Regions from separate parts of the Telluria sp. LT2P80 genome, predicted to be linked through region 2. Evidence: predicted binding sites of a transcription regulator. Region 2 holds the regulator's gene; each other region holds the start of a gene.
The links. The regulator sigma-54, encoded in region 2, starts transcription at its own class of promoters, with help from an activator protein. The targets are predictions, from matches to a motif close to TGGCANGNAANCTGCTTT.
Positions count from the first base shown of each region.

Region 1: the regulator sigma-54 is predicted to act here: its motif matches at 2,620-2,637, upstream of AC56LW_RS21995 (TorF family putative porin).
Region 3: the regulator sigma-54 is predicted to act here: its motif matches at 1,700-1,717, upstream of AC56LW_RS13585 (PEP-CTERM sorting domain-containing protein).
Region 4: the regulator sigma-54 is predicted to act here: its motif matches at 2,107-2,124, upstream of AC56LW_RS22650 (CmpA/NrtA family ABC transporter substrate-binding protein).

Region 1 covers NZ_JCASIO010000011.1:92,128-97,220, reverse strand. Annotated here, with positions in the region: gene AC56LW_RS22010 (ABC transporter permease/M1 family aminopeptidase) at 1-1,369, shown strand, start outside; gene AC56LW_RS22005 (DUF1579 family protein) at 1,401-1,919, opposite strand; partial or broken gene AC56LW_RS22000 (accessory factor UbiK family protein) at 2,218-2,451, opposite strand; gene AC56LW_RS21995 (TorF family putative porin) at 2,713-3,447, shown strand; gene glnK (P-II family nitrogen regulator) at 3,467-3,805, shown strand; gene AC56LW_RS21985 (ammonium transporter) at 3,820-5,093, shown strand, end outside.
Region 2 covers NZ_JCASIO010000006.1:98,519-103,611, forward strand. Annotated here, with positions in the region: gene AC56LW_RS16315 (KpsF/GutQ family sugar-phosphate isomerase) at 1-491, shown strand, start outside; gene AC56LW_RS16320 (KdsC family phosphatase) at 491-1,027, shown strand; gene lptC (LPS export ABC transporter periplasmic protein LptC) at 1,033-1,638, shown strand; gene lptA (lipopolysaccharide transport periplasmic protein LptA) at 1,684-2,232, shown strand; gene lptB (LPS export ABC transporter ATP-binding protein) at 2,229-2,984, shown strand; gene AC56LW_RS16340 (RNA polymerase factor sigma-54) at 2,999-4,483, shown strand; gene hpf (ribosome hibernation-promoting factor, HPF/YfiA family) at 4,558-4,914, shown strand; gene AC56LW_RS16350 (enoyl-CoA hydratase/isomerase family protein) at 5,013-5,093, shown strand, end outside.
Region 3 covers NZ_JCASIO010000004.1:405,615-410,707, reverse strand. Annotated here, with positions in the region: gene AC56LW_RS13595 (PEP-CTERM/exosortase system-associated acyltransferase) at 1-710, shown strand, start outside; gene AC56LW_RS13590 (HesA/MoeB/ThiF family protein) at 690-1,517, opposite strand; gene AC56LW_RS13585 (PEP-CTERM sorting domain-containing protein) at 1,766-2,641, shown strand; gene AC56LW_RS13580 (nucleotidyltransferase domain-containing protein) at 2,802-3,935, opposite strand; gene AC56LW_RS13575 (HprK-related kinase A) at 3,932-4,849, opposite strand; gene AC56LW_RS13570 (HPr-rel-A system PqqD family peptide chaperone) at 4,837-5,052, opposite strand.
Region 4 covers NZ_JCASIO010000013.1:42,513-47,605, reverse strand. Annotated here, with positions in the region: gene AC56LW_RS22670 (DUF3526 domain-containing protein) at 1-318, opposite strand, end outside; gene AC56LW_RS22665 (ABC transporter ATP-binding protein) at 315-1,058, opposite strand; gene AC56LW_RS22660 (hypothetical protein) at 1,223-1,552, opposite strand; gene AC56LW_RS22655 (hypothetical protein) at 1,651-1,845, opposite strand; gene AC56LW_RS22650 (CmpA/NrtA family ABC transporter substrate-binding protein) at 2,264-3,544, shown strand; gene ntrB (nitrate ABC transporter permease) at 3,573-4,475, shown strand; gene AC56LW_RS22640 (ABC transporter ATP-binding protein) at 4,489-5,093, shown strand, end outside.

The DNA of each region.
Region 1 (5,093 bases), on a different contig from region 2:
GGTCGGCTACCAGAGCGAGTTCGAACTGCTGGACCGCAACGAGCGCCGCAAGCGCGGCCTGGGTGAACCGGAGCGCATGGCCAAGCTCGAAAACCAGGCGGCCCGCGCCAACACGATGTTCGGGGACGACGCCGACTGGATCAGTTTCGACACCACCGTTTCCACGAGTGGTGACCAGATTGCGCTGGCGCCGGGCTACCTGCAAAAGGCGTGGAAGGAAAACGGCCGCAACTACTATCGCTACAAGATGGACCAGAAGATGATGCCGTTCTTCGCCTACTTATCAGCCAACTGGCAGGTGAAGAAGGGCGACTGGCACGGCATTCCTATCGAGATCTATCACGATCCAAAGCACGCCTACAACGTGGACCGGATGATCGCGGGCACGCAAAAGTCGCTCGACTACTTCACGACCCAGTTCACGCCCTACCAGCACAAGCAGGTGCGCATCCTGGAATTTCCGAACTACCAGCGCTTTGCGCAATCGTTCGCCAACACGATCCCGTTCTCGGAATCGATCGGCTTTATCGCCGACCTGCGCAACAAGGAGGACATCGACTACGTCTTCTACGTGACGGCGCACGAGATGGCGCACCAGTGGTGGGGCCACCAGGTCACGGCCGCGAATGTGCAGGGCGCGAGCATGCTGATCGAATCGCTGGCGCAGTACTCGGCGCTGATGGTGATGGAGAAGGAATACGGCCCGCACAAGATGCGCCGTTTCCTGCGCTATGAGCTGGACCGCTATCTCAGTTCGCGCGGCGCCGAAAAGATCGAGGAACTGCCGCTGGTGCGCGTGGAAAACCAGGACTACATCCACTACCGCAAGGGCAGCCTGGTGTTCTACCGGCTGCGCGACGAGATCGGCGAAGCGGCGCTCAACCGCGCCCTCAAGCGCTTCCTGCAGGACAAGGGCTATCAGGAGGCGCCGTTTGCGACCTCCGCCGAACTGGTGGACTACATTCGCGCCGAAGCCCCGGTCGGCAAGCACGCGCTGATCGCCGACCTGTTCGAACGCATCGTCTTCTACGATAACCGCGTGACCGAAGCAAAAGCCGTCAAGCGCCCGGACGGACAGTGGGATGTGACGATGAGACTGCATCTGGCGAAGATGCAGGCCGACGGCAAGGGGCAGGAAACGCCGCGCACCTACGATGAGGCGGTGGAAATCGGCGTGTTCGCACGCGCGAACGATGCCAAGGAATCGGACGAGCGGGTGCTGTTATTGGAGAAGCGCGTACTGCGGGGCGAGAATCCGACCGTGACGGTGACCGTCAAGGAGCAGCCGTTCGACGTTGGCATTGACCCGTACAACAAGCTGATCGACCGCGTGGCGCGTGACAACCGCAAGGAGGTCAGTATCGATTGAAGCCCGCCGGCCCGGGCGCGCTCAGTCGCGCTCAGTCGCGCCTGAGGGCGTAGCCGGCGAAGTGCTTCCACGAGCCGTCCGGCTGCGCCGCCTCGAGCGCGAATTGCCACGTCGCGCTGGCCGGATCGAAACGCCAGGTATTGCGAAACGGGCCGCTCGGGTAGGGAATGGTGAATGTGACGACGTTGCCGGCGATGTCGCCACTGCCGTGCGGGACCGAATACTTTGCGCCGAAGCTGTCCATCCAGTGCGCGATGATGGTCTTGCTGGCGGCGTCATAGCCGACGAAGACGGCCGCTTCGTACTGCGCGGGCACCTGCACGTCCTGCATGCGCAGTTCGGTGAATGTGCCGTGCAAGGCCGGCTTGGCCACCATGCGGTAGGTGACCGGTTTGCCCCGCACATCACCCGTCATGGTCCAGGCGCCATCAAGCTGGCGCAGGATCTCGGGACGTACGTCACCACCGGCAGCGGTTGCCTGCGCGTGGATCGCGGCTGGCATGGCCAGCAGGGTACAGGTGGTGATCAGCGCGGCAAACTGTCGGGTCATCGTGGTCTCCGTAAAGACAACCAGTATAAGCCGGGATGCGCGTCAAAAGATGGCGACACGGGCGTGCCGCTGGTGCTGAGGCCACCCGCGCGAGGCGGGCTGGCCCGTGGACTGTTTAATGCTTGTCCAGCGCTGGCGGCACGACGATCGTCGGGTCTTCCGGTGCAGCCGGGAATGGCGCGGTGGCCGATGGCGCAGCGCCTGGCATCGGAATCGCCGAGCTGCCCGAGGTTGGGAAAGCGGCCGATGCCGAGGCCGCTGTCGCCGACGTTGCCGACGGCGTCGTGGCGCTGCCTGCACCCAGTTTGGCTTCGAGCTCGCTCACGCGCAGCTCGAGCGCCTCGAGCTTGCTGCGGGTCTTGGCCAGCACCTGGGCCTGGATATCGAATTCCTCGCGCGTGACCAGATCGAGCTTGGAAAAGCCCGACGTCATGGCTGCCTTCACATTGCGTTCAATGTCCTTGGCCGGACCGCTCTCGAGCGCCTGGTTGATCTTGCCCTGCAAGTCGCTGAAGAAGTTGCTATTACTCATATCCATTTCCCTTTCTGCCGAGGCCGCACGCTCCATGATGGTGCAATGTGACCTGATGTGGTGCGCCGAACGGCCGTCTGGGTGCCGTATGCGGTCCGTTGTGTTGTAGCAAAACCGATGTGGGGCGTGTTTACCAAAAAAACAAGGACCTTTTTCCTCTTTATGAGCTGGCACGCATCCTGCTAAATAAAACATAGATAAAGAACATCACAAGGATCCACAAGCAGTCATTTTTCATGTTGTTCATCAAGGGGGTTTGTCATGAAGTGCAAAGCAAAATTCAGCGCAGTTGTCCTGGCAGTGTTGGCGCTTACCAGCGCTCCGGGCATGGCACAGGAACAACCCGCCGAACACCAGGTGAGCTACAACGCGAGCATCACCAGCGACTACCGTTACCGCGGCCTGTCGCAAACAGCCCTCGACCCGGCCCTCCAGGGCGGCGTCGACTACGTACATGGCCCATCCGGCTTCTACGTGGGTACCTGGCTTTCCACCATCAAATGGACGAAAGACCTGGGCGGCGACGGCAATATCGAATGGGACGTCTATGGCGGCAAGCGCGGTCAGTTGAGCGACGCGATCAGCTATGACATCGGCGGCCTGTATTACTACTATCCGGACAACGGGTTGAACCCAAGCGCGAACACGTTCGAGCTGTACGGCAAACTCGGCTACGGCCCGGCCTATATCAAGTACTCGCACTCGACGACCAATCTGTTCGGCACCGCAGACAGCAAGCGCAGCGGCTACCTGGACGTGGGCGCCGACATCGACGTCAGCAACGGCTTCATCCTGAACCTGCACGTCGGGCGCCAGAAACTGAAGAACAACAGCGCGTTTTCGTACACCGACTACAAGGTCGGCGTCACCAAAGACTTCGGCGTCGCCACCGTGGCGCTGGCGTGGCACAAGGCGAATACCGACGCCTACCTGAGCCCGGAAGGCAAGAATCTCGGCAAGTCCGCCGCCGTGCTGTCCGTCTCAAAAACTTTTTGATTGCAAAAGAGGCAATACCATGAAAATGATCACCGCCATCATCAAGCCCTTCAAGCTCGACGAGGTGCGAGAGGCACTGTCGGAAATCAACGTGCAAGGCATGACGGTGACCGAAGTGAAGGGTTTCGGTCGCCAGAAGGGCCACACCGAGCTGTACCGTGGTGCCGAGTACGTCGTCGACTTCCTGCCCAAGATCAAGATCGAAGCCGCGGTCGACGACGCCATCGTCGACCAGGTCATCGATGCGATCCAGGGCGCTGCCCGCACCGGCAAGATCGGTGACGGCAAGATCTTCGTGGCCGACCTGAACCAGGTCATCCGTATCCGTACCGGCGAGACCGGCAACGACGCACTGTAAGAAGGAATGTTTTCATGAAGCGTATAACTACAACGATACTGACCGCCTTGCTGGGCCTGGGCGTTGCCCTGCCGGCCATGGCGGCGCCGTCCATCAACAAGGGGGATACGGCCTGGATGTTCGTCGCCACGCTGCTGGTGATCCTGATGACCATTCCCGGCCTGGCGCTGTTCTACGGCGGCCTCGTGCGCGCCAAGAACATGCTGTCGGTGCTGATGCAGGTGATGATGGTATTTGCCCTCGTCATCGTGCTGTGGTGCCTGTACGGCTACTCGCTGGCCTTCACGCAGGGCAACGCGTTCATCGGCGGCTTCGACCGCGCCTTCCTGCAAGGCATCTGGGATCCGGTTGCCGGCAAGTTTGCGATGGCCGCGACCTTCAGCAAAGAGACGATGATCCCCGAATTCATCTTCGTCGCCTTCCAGGGCACCTTCGCAGCGATTACCTGCGCGCTGATCGTCGGCGCCTTTGCCGAACGCGCCAAGTTCGCGGCCGTGCTGGTGTTCGTCGTGCTGTGGTTCACGTTCGGCTACCTGCCGGTCGCGCACATGGTCTGGTTCTGGGCCGGTCCTGACGCCATCACCGACGCCGCCTCGCTGCAAACCGTTACCGCAGCTGCCGGCTACCTGTGGCAGCAGGGCGCGCTCGACTTCGCGGGCGGCACCGTGGTGCACATCAATTCGGCCGTGGCCGGCCTGGTGGGTGCCTATGTGATCGGCAAGCGGATCGGTTACGGCCGTGAATCGATGGCGCCACACTCGCTGCCGATGACGATGGTTGGCGCATCGCTGCTGTGGGTCGGCTGGTTCGGCTTCAATGCCGGCTCGGCACTCGAAGCAGGCGACGTGGCGGCACTGGCGTTCCTGAACACGCTGCTGGCCACCGCTGGTGCGACCCTCACCTGGGTGCTGGGCGAGTGGATCTTCAAGCACAAGCCATCGATGCTGGGCGCCGCATCGGGCGCCGTGTCGGGCCTGGTGGCCATCACCCCGGGCGCCGGCTTCGTCGGTCCGATGGGCGCGCTGGTCATCGGCCTGCTGGCCGGTATCGTCTGCCTGTGGGGCGTGACGGGTCTGAAGCGCCTGCTGCGCGCCGACGATTCGCTCGACGTGTTCGGCGTGCACGGCGTGGGCGGTATCCTGGGCGCGATGCTGACCGGCGTGTTTGCGTCGCCGGCACTGGGCGGGCAGGGCGTGTGGGATTACACGACCAATGCCATGAACACGAGCTACTCGATCGTCGGCCAGCTGTGGATCCAGGCCCATGCGATCGGCGTGACCGTCATCTG
Region 2 (5,093 bases):
CGCTGGCCATGGGCGATGCGCTGGCCGTGGCGCTGCTCGACGTGCGCGGTTTTCGCGAGCAGGATTTCGCGCTGTCGCATCCGGGCGGCGCGCTGGGCCGGCGCCTGCTGACGCACGTGCGCGATGTGATGCGCACCGGTGACGCCATCCCGTCGGTGGGCCTGGATGTCCCGCTGGTCAAGGCGCTGCTCGAGATCAGCCAGAAGGGCATGGGCATGACCGCCGTGGTCGATGCTGCTGGCCGGCCGCTGGGCGTGTTCACCGACGGCGACTTGCGCCGCGTGATCGAGCGCATGCACGATTTTTCGAACGTGCTGATTCGCGACGTCATGCACGCCAATCCGCGCAGCGTGCGCCCCGAGCAGCTGGCGGTCGACGCGGTCGCCGTGATGGAAGAATTCCGCATCAACCAGATGCTCGTGATCGATGAGGCGGGCCAGCTGGTCGGCGCGCTGCACATCCACGACCTGACCCGCGCAAAGGTAATCTGATGAACACTCCCGTATTGGCCCACATCGAACGCGCCGCGCGCATCAAGGTCATGATCTTCGACGTCGACGGTGTGCTCACCGACGGCAGCCTGACCTATGGCCCCGATGGCGAAGTGACCAAGACCTTCAATGTGCTCGATGGCCTGGGCATCCAGATGCTGAATAAATCCGGTGTGCAGACTGCAATCATCAGCGCGCGCCTGTCGCCGATCGTCGTCCGCCGCGCCGCCGATCTGGGCATCTCGCACGTCTACCAGGGCAACCACGACAAGCGCATCGGCTTTGCCAATCTGCTCGACGCCACCGGCTTTACCGCCGACCAATGTGGCTACATCGGCGACGACGTGATCGACCTGCCGCTGTTCGCGCGCGTGGGCTTTGCCGTTGCGGTGCCATCCGGCCATCCGGACGTGCAGCACCGCGCGCATTACGTGACCAGGAACGGTGGCGGACGTGGCGCGGTGCGCGAGATCTGCGACCTCGTCATGCGCGCGCAGGGCACCTATGACCAGGCGCTCGCGCCGTATTTCGCCTGACCGCCATGGCCACGATCGCCTCCAACAAACGCACCGCGCATCGCTGGAATCTGCTGGCGATGATCGTGATCGGCGTGTTCTTCGCCTTCGGCAGCTTCTGGCTGCTGCAGCTGATGCAGGCGACCGACATCGATGCGCAGCTGGGCGGCCCGCCCGACGAGCCGGATTACATCGTCGAGAATTTCTCGTTCGTCCGCATGACGCCCAACGGCCAGCCGAGCTACGTGGTGTCGGGCAAGCGCCTGGCGCATATCCCGCTGGGCGACGTGTCGAACGTCGAGCAGCCGCTGATGCGCGGCGTCGAACCGGGCCGTCCGCCGATGACGGTGGTGGCCAAGAACGCGCGCATCTTCCACGAAGAACACCGCGTCGAACTGTTCGGCGACGTCGATCTGCAGCGCCCGAAGACGCCCGCCAGCGAAGCACTGCGCGTGCGCACGCAGGCCATGACCGTGTTGCCCGACGAAGAAATCGTCAAGACCGACCAGCCGATCGACATGGAGCTTGGCGCGTCCAGCCTCAAGGCCACCGGCATGATGGCCAACAACGCGACCATGCAGATGCAATTGTCAGGCCGCGGCCGTATCGTCTATCCGCCACGCCAGCGCTGAAGGCCATCAGCCATGCGCGCGTGCTAACCCAGGACCAGCACCACAATGAAAAAACTCTTTGCTGCCGCTTTCTTGTCACTCCTTTCCTTGACCGCCATGGCCGAAAAGGCCGACTCGCTCAAGCAGGCGGCGCTCGAATACGACAACGGCGACCTCGATGGCGTCGCAGGCGTGCGCACCTTCACCGGCAACGTGATCCTGACCCGCGGCACGCTGCTGGTCAAGGCCGAACGCGCCGTGGTCAGGGAGACGCCCGAAGGCTATATGAGCGTGACGCTCACCGCGGCCAACGGCAAGCCCGCCACGTTCCGCCAGAAGCGCGACGGCGGCCCGAACCTGTGGGTCGAAGGCCAGGCCGAACGCATCGAATATGACGAACGTTCGGAGCTGGTGCGCCTGTACTCGAACGCCATCGTCAAGGAACTCGAAAACGACCGGATGACCAACCAGATGACCGGCCCGTTCATCTCGTACGACAACCGCAAGGAAGTCGTCGCCGTGCGCAATGACGTCAGCGGCGAGAGCAAGGTTGGCGGCGGGCGCGGCACGCTGATCCTGGCGCCCAAGCGTGCGCCGGCCGGAGGCACGCAATGACGGAACTGAACGATCGCAGCACGCTGGTCGTCAAGGGCCTGCAGAAAAGCTATGGCAAGCGCCTGGTCGTGCGCGACGTGTCGCTGGATGTCGAATGCGGCGAAGTGGTGGGGTTGCTGGGCCCGAACGGCGCCGGCAAGACTACTTCGTTCTACATGATCGTCGGCCTGGTGCCGTCGGACGCCGGCTCGATCAGCATCAACGGCACCGACATCACCAGCCTGCCGATCCATCGCCGCGCGGTGCTCGGCCTGTCGTACCTGCCGCAGGAAGCCTCGGTGTTTCGCAAGCTGACGGTGGAAGAGAACATCCGCGCCGTGCTCGAACTGCAGAAGGTTAACGGCAAGTCGCTCACCAAAACCGAGATCAGCGACCGCCTCGATACCTTGCTGGCCGACCTGCAGATCGAGAAGCTGCGCGAGAATCCGGCACTGTCGCTGTCGGGCGGCGAGCGGCGCCGCGTGGAGATCGCGCGCGCCCTGGCGACCAACCCGCGCTTCGTCCTGCTCGACGAACCGTTTGCCGGCGTCGACCCGATCGCCGTGATCGAGATCCAGCGCATCGTACGCTTCCTCAAGGAGCGCAAGATCGGCGTCCTGATCACCGACCACAATGTCCGCGAGACGCTTGGCATCTGCGACCGCGCCTACATCATCAATCAGGGCGCGGTGCTCGCATCCGGCCGTCCCGACGATATCATCGCCGACGAGTCGGTGCGCCGCGTGTACCTTGGTGAACATTTCCGCATGTAAGCCATACTCAATTGATGAAACAGTCCCTTCAGCTCCGCACTTCGCAGCACCTGGCGCTCACGCCACAGCTGCAGCAATCGATCCGGTTGCTGCAGCTGTCGACGCTCGAACTGCATCAGGAGATCGAGCAGATACTGGGCGATAACCCGCTGCTCGAAAGGCTCGACGACCCGCTCGATCATTCGGTGCGCCTGCTGGCCGATGGGGCCATCAACAATGCGCCGGCACCTGGCGAGGCGCCGCCGGCGCCAGGCCAGCAGGCCGAAGGCGAGGGCAGCGCGCCGGCTGAGGGCGAGGGCGCTGAAGGCGGTGCGGTCGATGGCGACCGGCCCGACAACGAGTGGAGCGAAGGCAGCGGAACGTCGTCCGGCAGCGCCAGCAGCGACGACGAAGACGGCCGCCCGCAGCTGGAGGCGTGCGCGATCACGCTGCGCGAACACCTGATGGAACAGGTGCGCGAAACGCTGCTGTCAACGCGCGACCGCGCGCTGGCCGAACTGGTGATCGACGCGCTCGACGACAACGGCTACCTGGAAGAACCGCTCGACGACATCCACGCACGCCTGCCCGAAGAACTCGAGGTCGACCTCGACGAACTGCGCTGCGCGCTGGCGATGGTGCAGAGCATGGACCCGGTGGGCGTGGGCGCGCGCAGCGCGGCCGAATGCCTGGCGCTGCAGATCCGGCGCATGCCGGGCGTGCCGATGGTCACGCGCCGCATGGCCCTGAAGATCGTCGAAGGCTACCTGACCTGGTTCGCGCAGCGCGAATACAGCAAACTGAAAAAAGCGCTCGATTGCGACGACGAAGACCTGCGCGAAGTGCAGGCCGTGGTCCGCCAGTGCAATCCGCATCCGGGCGCCGCGTTCGCGTCGAACGTGTCAGATTACGTGGTGCCGGACGTGATCGTGCGGCGCGCCAAGAATGGCTGGGCGGTCACGCTGAACCAGGACGTGATGCCGCGCCTGCGCGTCAACAGCCTGTACGCGACCATGCTCAAGCAGGGCCGCAGCGAGAGCCAGATGGGCGCGCAGATGCAAGAGGCGAAGTGGCTCATCAAGAATATGCGCCAGCGTTTCGACACGATCCTGCGTGTGGCCGAGGCGATTGTCGAACGCCAGCGCAACTTTTTCAGCCATGGCGCAGTTGCCATGCGGCCCCTTGTTTTGCGTGAGATAGCTGATACACTAGGTCTGCATGAGAGCACCATCTCTCGTGTCACAACCCAGAAATACATGCTGACCCCGCACGGCATGTTCGAGTTGAAGTATTTCTTCGGTAGCCACGTTGCCACCGAAGCGGGAGGCGAAGCATCCTCAACGGCAATCCGTGCGCTCATCGCACAATTGACAGGAGCAGAAGACCCTAAGAATCCATTATCCGACAGCAAGATCGCGGAAATGCTCGGGGAACAAGGCATGGTCATTGCGCGCAGGACGGTCGCAAAATACCGTGAAGCGCTCAAGATCCCCCCCGTCAGTCTCCGCAAAGCCTTGTAACAACGCCGCTCATACAGTCTGTGCCTTCAGCTCCTGTGTGGTGCAAGCGACGTGACATCTTCAAAGGAGTGTGTATGAACCTCACCATCAGTGGTCACCATCTCGAAGTAACCCCTGCCATCCGTGAATACGTTCAGAATAAGCTGGAACGCATTATTCGCCATTTCGATCAAGTCATAGATACCCACGTCTTCCTGGCCGTCGATAACCTCACTGAAAAAGAAAAAAGGCAAAAAGCTGAAATCAATGTCCAGGTGTCGGGCAAGACCCTGCACGTGGCGAGCGTCGCGCAAGACCTGTATGCCGCGATCGACATGTTGATGGATAAACTGGATCGACAAATCCTGAAGCACAAGCAGATGCTCAAAGACCATAACCGCACAGCGATCAAACGCCTGGACGTCGACGAAGCAGACGTCGCTGCCGCCTGATCGAGCGCAGGTCACCACCGCCAGGGGCGTCTTTTCGGGACGCCCTTTTTGCATCCCGCTGCCGGTAAAATACGTGTTTCCTTTCGATGGATCACGCCATGTCCGAACACGTCCTGACCCGCATCGCCAACCGCACCGGCATCATCACCCTCGACCGTCCCAAGGCGCTCAATTCGCTG
Region 3 (5,093 bases), on a different contig from region 2:
ATGACATCTTCAGGTTGCGTCACCAAGTCTACTGCGTGGAATGCGCATTTCTACCGGTTGAACACTCTGTTGACGGCATGGAGTTGGACGATTACGACAACGACTCTACTCACTTTGCAGCCTATACCATGGAAGAAAAACTGGTGGGCGCGGTCAGGCTAGTTCAACCTGAACGCGGCAGGCCGTATCCATTTGAGTTGCATTGTGAAGTGTTTGATTACTTCAATTTGCCAGAACGCGAAGAGGCTGCTGAAGTATCACGTTTGGTAGTCAAGAAAAGCCACCGCCGCCGGCGTGCCGACAGCGTACTAGGCATCCCGGGGTTTGCGCCAATCCCTGAGCGTGAATTCGATCCAGGTGCTGACCGGCGCGACAATACTTCGCCGATGCTTCTGCTCGGCATGTACCGTGAAATGTATCGCCACAGTCAGGAGGCAGGAATCCGCTACTGGTATGCCGCAATGGAACGCTCGCTAGCGCATGCTCTGAGGAAAATGGGTTTCCGTTTCCAGTCCATCGGACCCGAAGCTGACTATTATGGCTCCGTCACACCTTACATCCTTGACTTGCATGACCTTGGACGAAAGATGATGCACACTAACCCGGAACTGGCCTCGTGGTTCAGCGAAAAAGTTCCGATAGTTGAGCGTCATCATCATTCGCGCATGCATGTGGTGCGCAAGCCTGAGTCAGGCAGCGATATTAATTAACTTGGTGACATGGTTACGGAAGCTGTGGACGACCATGTCCGGCGCCGCTGGAACCGTCATGCCCGCCAACATGTCGTGCATCATTGCCACGGCTAATGCTGCTACTGAGAAACTGCCCACAGCAATTTGCGATGCTGGGCAGACTGTCCCATCTTCCATAATTGTCAGCGCTTTTGAAACTTCTTCCATCACTTGGCGATCCAAATGTGCGCCAATGCGCGCCATGACACGCCCAAATACTTCGGTGTAGCTGAGATTGCCGCTGGCTGCAGCGGCATCGACATCTTTCTGCAAAATTGAAGGCAATGAATTACCGGTATTTGGCGGGAAGTACAAGACGCCTGCTCCAAATCCAATATTCATTGCCGTAAAGATCGGCTTGGCAAGTGCCGCAGCGTTGCCATGCAGCGCCAGTACTGCTGTGAGATCGACAAAGTCGATCGTGTCGAAGATCAAATCGACCTTTGCCACTAGTTCTGCCGCATTGTTGGCGTCAAGCATAGCAACATGTGCTTCGACATTCGCCTCAGGATTGATCCGCAAGATGTGTTTTTTCAGCGCCTCGACTTTTGGCGTACCGATATCTTCGAAATAGAAAAACTGGCGGTTCAGGTTGTGCGCATCAACGACGTCCCCATCAATAAGCACGAAATTCTGGAATCCACTCCGGGCCGCGCAAATTACAGGACCACTACCGAGTCCACAGCCTGCAAACAGGATCCGTTTTGTTCGTATCTGCGCCTGAGTTTCCGCCGTAATGTATCCACTGTTGCGTTTAACAAACTCATCATATTGAAAAGTGGTCATGATTGTTCCGATCGTTGAAATACATTTATGTGCAGACACAATTGTAGTCAGAAAACTCTGAGCACGACAGGCCTGTATTGTGTCGACAAACTTTACACTCAACCTCTAACAGTTGAAGAAAATAATTCTCTAAAGATTTTTTATCTATTAAAATCAATAACTTGCGCTTTCCATCACCTACCTGGCATGCATTGTGCTAAGTAAGGAGTTATCGCAGTCGTACACATCAACCCTCGTGAGGAAACAAAATGAACGTCAAGAAAATTTCGGGAATCGCCGCTGGTATCGCTCTGGCGTTTGGCATGATGGCCCCAGCAAGCGCCGTGACCCTGGTCGCTGGTGACCTGAAAATCACTTTCAACGCTTTCGATGCTGGTACTGTCAATTACGGTAACAGTGTTGGTGAAAAATGTTCGTCGGTTGGTGGTTGCGACAGCGTAGCTGGCATTAAGCAAGCGCCAAAATCATATGGCAGCGAAGACACGTGGGGTATCTTCTCCGTACAAAGTATCACCAGCGTGTCGACCGGCGATTTCATCTTCCGCGGTGGTGAAGACGGCAAATACCTGACCGGTATGTTTGGCGGCATCAAGGATACCTATGTTGAAGTGAGCGGCATCCGCAACCCGTTGACCGCAACTCTGGGTACCGGTGGTTGGCTGAACATGTACCTCACTAACAATAACTACAATGCAAGTTTTGGCCCGAACGGCCGCACCGGTGAAAAAGACTACAACGGCATCACCAATGTCGGTGGTGATTTGGCCTTGTCCGCTGTCTTCGGCGCTGGCGTTATCGGTGGCGATCCAGAATTCACCTACCAGTCGACCTTCCAGAACTCGACCGTCGGCGGCGCTAGCTCCGGCTACCTGGACGTGACTGGTGGTAGCTGGGCAAACCTGTTCAACACCAATTCGCAACTGGACCCGAACGGCAACGCACACGACCTGTATCTGAAAACCACTTACAGCCAAACTGGCGCTTCGCTGGGTGCAGGCTGGACCGTCGATGCTAGCGGCGATGTGCTGGGTGAAGTCGGCGAAGTGCCAGAACCAGGTTCGGTCGCACTGCTTGGCTTGGGCCTGGCCGGTCTGGCTACCCTGCGTCGCCGTCGTCGCGCTTAATAGAACTTTGCAGTATCAAAAAAACGCCTGGCTTGCCAGGCGTTTTTTACGCCAAAATGATTGTCCGTGCAAGGCACGCAGCGCGATTTTCAGTTGCTTGTCCCCAGTCTATACCTTCAAAAAAGGTTCAGGCCAAGGTTAACACAGGCCGTATCAAGCACTATCTGTGATCGATGTCGAGCGTAGGTGGTGTATGGTTTGCGTTGACTGGCTTTGACACAAGAAAAGCCTTATGAAACAAATGGCGCGCGAGCAACACCGGGGGCATACGCAGCCAATTTCCGCGCACATACAATATGAAGCGGGCAGCACCATCAAAGCGCGCAGCGCACTCCGGGTGCAATGGCGACAGCGCGCGCAGGAATAGCGCATCCATCAATGGCAACAACAAGCGCGTCGGGCCAAACGGCGCGGCAGCAGCCAGCGTTGCCGCTGGCACCGGCGTGTCAAAAGTGCAGGTGATGTAACGCAGCGCGTAAAACAACGGGCGCGTCAGTTCCAGCGCATCGGCACGCGCCACGAGACCATCCCAGAACCCTGGCTCGTTGTCAAAATGCAGCGCCAGGCGATGCAGGTCGAACAGGTCGCGCAAGCCTTGGTCAAATTCGCCGCCAAAGAACAGGTGCACGGCGCTGTGCAAGAACATGTCATGTGGACACAACGTATAGACACCCAGCGCGCCCTGCTCACCAGGAATCGGCCGCGCTGCCGCGAGCAGCAGTGCCGGGTTGGGCCGCACCGGTGCTGTTTCGGGCAGGATCGCGTGGTGCACATCGATTGCATTGCCACGGCGCAAATGCACCATTGGCGGCAGCTCGTGCATCCAGGTGCGGTAATAGCGTTCGTCGTAGGCGTCATGGTGGGTGCTGGCCCAGCCATGCAGAATCAGCGCCCCCTCAACCCGATCCAGCCATTCCTTCGGCACGAGGATGTCGATGTCCGAGAACAGACGCCCGCGCCCGGATGGTAGGTCGGCCATTGCATACGCAGCGCCCTTAAGCAAAATTAATGGCAGACCGAGACCGGCCAGGTCGCTGCGAATTCGTCCAACTTCATAGCCGGCGAGGCGCCGGTGACGAAGGGCCACGATACGCGCTGCTTCCAGGTGCTCACGCGGTTTGAGCGGCACATCGTTGAGCAGGCCGTTGTCTTCCAGCAAATAGACAAGGATCGCGCCAACATTGGCACTGTTGGCCTGGCGTAGCAAGCGCTCCCAGCCAGGCAGGTCGAGAAAGCGAACCCGGCCCGGCGTCGCCAGGACCTCGACCAGCAGCGATGAGGCAGGCGACATCATGGCCTCACTCCCGCCAGACGGTCAAACAGGGAAATGGCTTCGTCAAGCTGGCTGTAGATAAATTCGTGACCATCACAATTATCGACCAGATTTGCCAGACAGTCGAAGCCATCTGGCCCGAGCGCGAAATAATTGAACGCGTTGTCGGCCACCTGCATGAATAGCTGGCCCTTGGAAACGGAGGTGAGCGATGTGACGGCCCCTGCTTGATAGCGGGGGAACACGATATGGCGTGCACGCGCTGGCTCGCTGAACCGCACAACACTGTCGGGCGGCGCTTTCAGGTGCGCAATTGTCCCCTTTGTGGTGCCAGGCACCGGCGTACCCAGGAAAGCATCGGGCGCGAAAGCGCGGATGATATCGATCGACGCATTCTTGAGGCTGACCGGACGAGCCAGCGGCACCAGCAGGCCATCGCCACGCCGTACCAGCGTCAGTTCGTCCGAGAGCAAACGCCAGCCACGGCAGACTAGGGCCGCGCACAGCGTGCTTTTGCCGGAACCGGGCGGCGCTGGCAAGACGATGGCGCACCCGTTACGCTCGACGACGGCCCCATGCACGATCAGGTAGCGGTGAGCACGATTGGAAACGCACCAGTTCATGACCCACTCGAACATCGGCCAAGCCTGGGCCAGCGGCAGCGGGGCGAATGGCTGGCGGCCATCGTAATCGAAGCGCACCTGCGGATGCCACCAGCGGCGCAGGCCGGTGGGCTGACGCAGACGCACCTGAAAATCGGCGAAGCCCCCTTCCTCTTCGATCGGATAGTCGTGATACAGAGACCCTATCCCATCGACGACGAGTGAAATATTTGATTGAATACGGCTGACAAAAGGTCCAGTACGCAGTAACAGACCGGGACCGTCAAGACGCCGCACCAGTTCAGCACGGCCCAGATCGGCTACAAGGGACATTGTTCAATGAGATCCAGGCTGGCAAGTTGTCCGAGCAGGTTGGCCACGTCGTCGGACAAGGTCGCATCGTCCACTTCAAAGCGATCGCGCAGCGCCGTCGTCAGGGCCGATTCGGAGAGCGGGCCCGCATCGAGTTGCTCAAGCACGACGAGCGCCTCAGGACTCAGTAGATGGGTGGCGCCAGACAGCGAATTGAACAACACGACTTCATCTTGAAACTGCCGGAAATGCAAGCTTGCATCCC
Region 4 (5,093 bases), on a different contig from region 2:
CAAAAAGAGCGTACTGCCAGTGAACGGATCGACGCCGAAATCGAAGAAGGCGAGGGGGCTGAGTGGCCGGAACACATAGTGGCCGTAATGGACGACACGGTGCGGGTGGCGGTCCGGCTGGTTGGCCCACTGGGCGTCGACCGTGCTCTGGAAGCGCGCCCGTTCGGCGTTCACGGTGCCCACGCGCTCATGACTGACAACGATGGCCACGAGCGTGAGCGCCAGCATCAGGATGCCCGCGGCGACGGCCACCTGGTTGCGCAGCATCGCGCGCCACTCGCCCACGGCAACCGCGGGCAGTGCTTGAAAAACGCTCATGCGGCCTCCGGTCTGGCGGCAGCGTTAGTGGCACCCGCGTAGCGCCGGTACAGGTCGCGCACGTCATAGCGTTCGGCGCCGCTGGCGGCCACTTCGTGGCTGATGTGGCCACGCTCCAGAAAGCCGATGCGGTCCGCCACTTCGGCGGCGCCCAGCAGATCGTGCGTGACCATGAAGATGGCGCTGCCCCGCGCGCGCAAGTCCTGCAGCAGCGTGTTGAATTCGCTGGTCGCTTGGGGATCCAGGCCCGTGGTCGGCTCGTCGAGCAGCAGCAGCGGCACCTGGCGCGCCACGGCGAGCGCAATCGCGACCTTCTGGCGCATGCCTTTCGAGTAGCCGCCCAGGCGACGCGTCCATGCGGCCGGGTCGAGCCGCACTGCGCGCAACGCATCGTCGATGGTGGCGTCGATGGGGTGACTGCCGGCCAGGCGCAGGAAGTAGTCGATGTTTTCGCGGGCGCTCAGGTGTTCGTAGAGGGCGACGTTTTCCGGCACGTAGGCAAGCTGGCCGCGCGCGGCGAGCGGGTCGGCGACGACGTCGATGCCGCACACGCGCACGCTGCCGGCTTGCGGTGCGAGAAAGCCGAGAAAGGCGTTGAGCGTCGTCGATTTGCCGGCGCCATTGCCGCCCAGCAGGGCATAGATTTCACCGCGCGCAACGCGCAGGTTCAGGTCGCGCAGCACGGTCGTGGCGCCATAGGCGACGGTCACGCCGGTCGCTTCCATGGCAGGAGTGGTCATGGTCATCGTGTTCTTTCAAGGTAAATAAGGTATGCCGGCGCACGCATGCAGCGTGCGCGCCGGATGCAGACGCGCACAGGTGCCGCGACCGCAAACGGGACGGAGATGACTCGCGCCGCTACGCCGTCAGGCCACGTTGGTAGCCGCGGCGGCGCACGAGCGGATCAGTGGACGGACTGGTGGCGTGGTGGCGCCTGGGGGGAAGGGATCAGGTACTGGCGCCGGTAGAACGGCGCAGGGCGCGGCAGGCGCGCGAGGAGGTAGACGACCGCCAGGAAGACGGCCAGCAATTGTGGCGACACGGCCGGCAGGTCGGCCGTGGCATGGGCTGCAACCTGGCAGCTGACGCAGTCGGACAACTGCTCGGCCAAGTCATGGTCGTGATACGAGCTGCCGATGAGTTGCAGTGCCAGGATCAGCGCGCACACGCACAGGAGCAACCGGCGCAGGGCCGTGCTGGTGTGCGTAATGCGTAGCGTGTGCAACAGCGACATGCGATCCTGGCTGAACGGGTGACGGCGCAGTATAGCCCGGCCGTAACGGCGCGGGCAAGGCGCAATGCGGGGCGTAATGCGGGGCGAAATGCGGCGGCTTACTCGAACGCCACCAGCAACGTGGCCAGGCCGATGCAGACGACCGCGACCACGCCGATGCGCTGGCGCAGGCGGCGGCTGCTCGAGACGATGTCTTGCGCAATATGACGGCGCGGCTTCTTCGGATTGCTGCGGTCGACGGCGGTCGCCGTATGGATCGGCGTGCGGTGACGCTGGACTTGTTCGGTGTGCATTGATGGCTCCAGTTGCAGGCCCCGGCGGTGCACGGTCAGTACTGTGCTTCTGCTTGTGTTTGAGGCAATAAACAATCCTAGCATGCACGCATTGGGTTGTGGAAGGCCACGTTGTCAACCGTGCGCGCGTACGGACAGCCAGCTTGCCCGGCCTGCAGGACCGTCCAAAAAGAGGCGCTGCGCAATCGTAGTGCGCTCCGCGCGCCATGCTGCGGTGCACCGCAGCAGCGGCCATTCTCACGCTCACTCTGCGCCGGCCACTGGCACGAAGCTTGCGTAATGAGTAATGCGCAACGGAGCGCACGAGGTGAATGCCAACGCTGGCCCCGCCTCCCCGGACAACGACGTCTACCAATGCATGAACACGTTCATGTGGGGTAGCCGTTTTTTTTTGCCTGATCACTTTTTGGGATTTGCAATGGAAAATCAACAGCGTCAAGCGCAGGGCAATTCGTCCACCGGTACGAACGTCGATGGGACGCGCAGGAACATCATCCAGGGTGCCTCGCTGGCAGCGGCCGGTGGCCTGCTGGGGCTGGCCGGGGGCGGGGCATGGGCGGCGGGGTCGGACAAGCCCGAAAAGACCGAGATCAAGATCGGCTTCATTCCACTGACCGATTGCGCATCGGTCGTGATGGCGTCGGTGCTGGGCTTTGACAAGAAATACGGCGTCAAGTTCGTGCTGAGCAAAGAGGCCTCGTGGGCCGGCGTGCGCGACAAGCTCGCCAACGGCGACCTGGACGCCGCCCACGTGCTGTACGGCCTGCTGTACGGCGTGCAGATGGGCATTGGCGGCCAGAAGAAGGACATGGCCGTGCTGATGGGCCTGAACAACAACGGTCAGGCCATCACGCTGTCGAAGCAACTGGCCACCAAGGGCGCGGTCGACGGCGCCTCGCTCGCCAAGCTGATGCGCACCGAAAAACGCGACTACACATTCGCGCAAACGTTCCCGACCGGCACCCACGCGATGTGGCTGTATTACTGGCTCGCCGCCAATGGCATCAATCCGATGAAGGATGCCAAGGTCATCACCGTGCCGCCGCCGCAGATGGTGGCCAATATGCGCATCGGGAACATGGACGGCTTCTGCGTGGGCGAACCGTGGGGCCACCGCGCCATCATGGACGGCATCGGCATCACCGCCACGACGACCCAGGACATCTGGCGCGACCACCCCGAGAAGGTGCTGGGCTCGACGCTGGAATTTGCCAAGGCCAATCCGAACACGTGCCGGGCGATGATGGCCGCCATCCTGGAGGCGGGCAAGTGGATCGATGCGTCGCTGGCCAACAAGAACAAGATGGCTGAAGTGATCGCCGCCAAGTCGTACGTCAACACCAGCAAGGATGCGATCGACCAGCGCATCATGGGCCGCTACCAGAACGGCATGGGCAAGACCTGGGACGACGCGAACCACATGAAGTTCTACAACGACGGCCTGGTCAACTTCCCGTACCTGTCCGACGGCATGTGGTTCATGACGCAGCATCGCCGCTGGGGCCTGCTCAAGAGCGATCCGGATTACCTGGCCGTGGCCACGGCGGTCAATCAGGTCCAGTTGTACAAGGACGCGGCCACGATGACGAAGACGCCGGTCCCGGCGGGCTTGCTGCGCACATCGAAGCTGATGGACGGCACCGTGTGGGATGGCAAGAACCCACAGGCGTACGCCGCGTCGTTCAAGGTCAAGGCTTGACCATCCACCCGTACTGCGAGGAGCCGTCATGAATGCCCTGTTGAAATCCGTTCCCAACGAGCCGGCGCCAGTGCCGGTGGCTGTCAGCGGCCCGGCGCGCGCCGCGCCCCCGCGCAAGCCGGCCGCCGCCGTCGCTGCGCGCCGCGCACAGCCGTTTGCCACGGCAGTCCGGCGTGTGGCGCCGCCGCTGACCGGCATCGCGCTCGTGCTGCTGGTATGGCAAGTGATCGCCGCGCAGAACGAGGCGTTTCCGTCGCCGCTGGTCACGTGGCAGGCGGCGCTCGAACTGTTCGCCGATCCGTTCTACCGCAACAGCCCCAACGACCAGGGCATCGGCTGGAACGTGCTGGCGTCGCTGCAGCGCGTGGCGATCGGCTTCGGCCTGGCGGCGCTGATCGGCATTCCGCTGGGCTTCGTGATCGGGCGCGTGCAATTTGTCAGCCGCATGTTCGGCCCGATCATCAGCCTGCTCAAGCCGGTCTCGCCGCTCGCTTGGCTGCCGATTGGCCTCCTGGTCTTCAAGTCGGCCGACCCGGCGGCGATCTGGTCGATCTTCATCTGCTCGATCTGGCCGATGATCATCAACACGGCCGTCGGCGTGCAGCGCGTGCCGCAGGACTACATGAACGTGGCGCGCGTGCTGAACCTGTCGGAATGGAAGATCCTCACCAAGATCCTGCTGCCATCGGCGCTGCCGTACATCCTGACCGGTGTGCGCCTGGCCATTGGCACTGCATGGCTCGTCATCGTGGCAGCTGAAATGCTGACCGGCGGCGTGGGCATCGGCTTCTGGGTATGGGACGAGTGGAACAACCTGAACGTGGCACACATCATCATCGCCATTGCCATCATCGGCGTGGTCGGCCTGCTGCTCGAACTGGCGCTGGTGTCGCTGGCACGCGCACTGACCCACGAACAAGTGGCTAACTGAAAGGGTTTCGATCATGGACGAACTGCAAAAAAAATTCATCGACATCACCGGTGTCGAGATGGCGTTTCATACCAAGAAGGGCGTGTTCCCGGCGTTGCAGGGGATCGACCTCACGGTCAGCAAGGGCGAATTCATCACACTGATCGGCCACTCGGGGTGTGGCAAGTCGACGCTGCTGAACCTGGTGGCCGGTTTGCTCAAGCCCACTGCTGGGCTGCTGATCTGCGCGGGCCGCGAGATCGGCGGCCCGTCACCGGAGCGCGCGGTCGTGTTCCAGAATCACTCGCTGCTGCCATGGCTGACGTGCTACGAGAACATCCATCTGGGTGTCGAGCGGGTGTTTGGCTCACTTGAAACCCGGGCCCAGTTGCGCGAGCGGACGATGGATGCGCTGGCGCTGGTGGGCCTGACGAGCGCCGAAACCAAGCGGCCGCATGAAATCTCGGGCGGCATGAAGCAGCGCGTCGGCATCGCACGGGCGCTGGCGATGCAGCCGAAGGTCCTGCTGATGGATGAGCCGTTTGGCGCGCTCGACGCGCTCACGCGGGCGCATTTGCAGGATGAGCTGCTCAAGATCGTGGCGGCCACGAAATCCACCGTGGTGATGGTGACGCACGA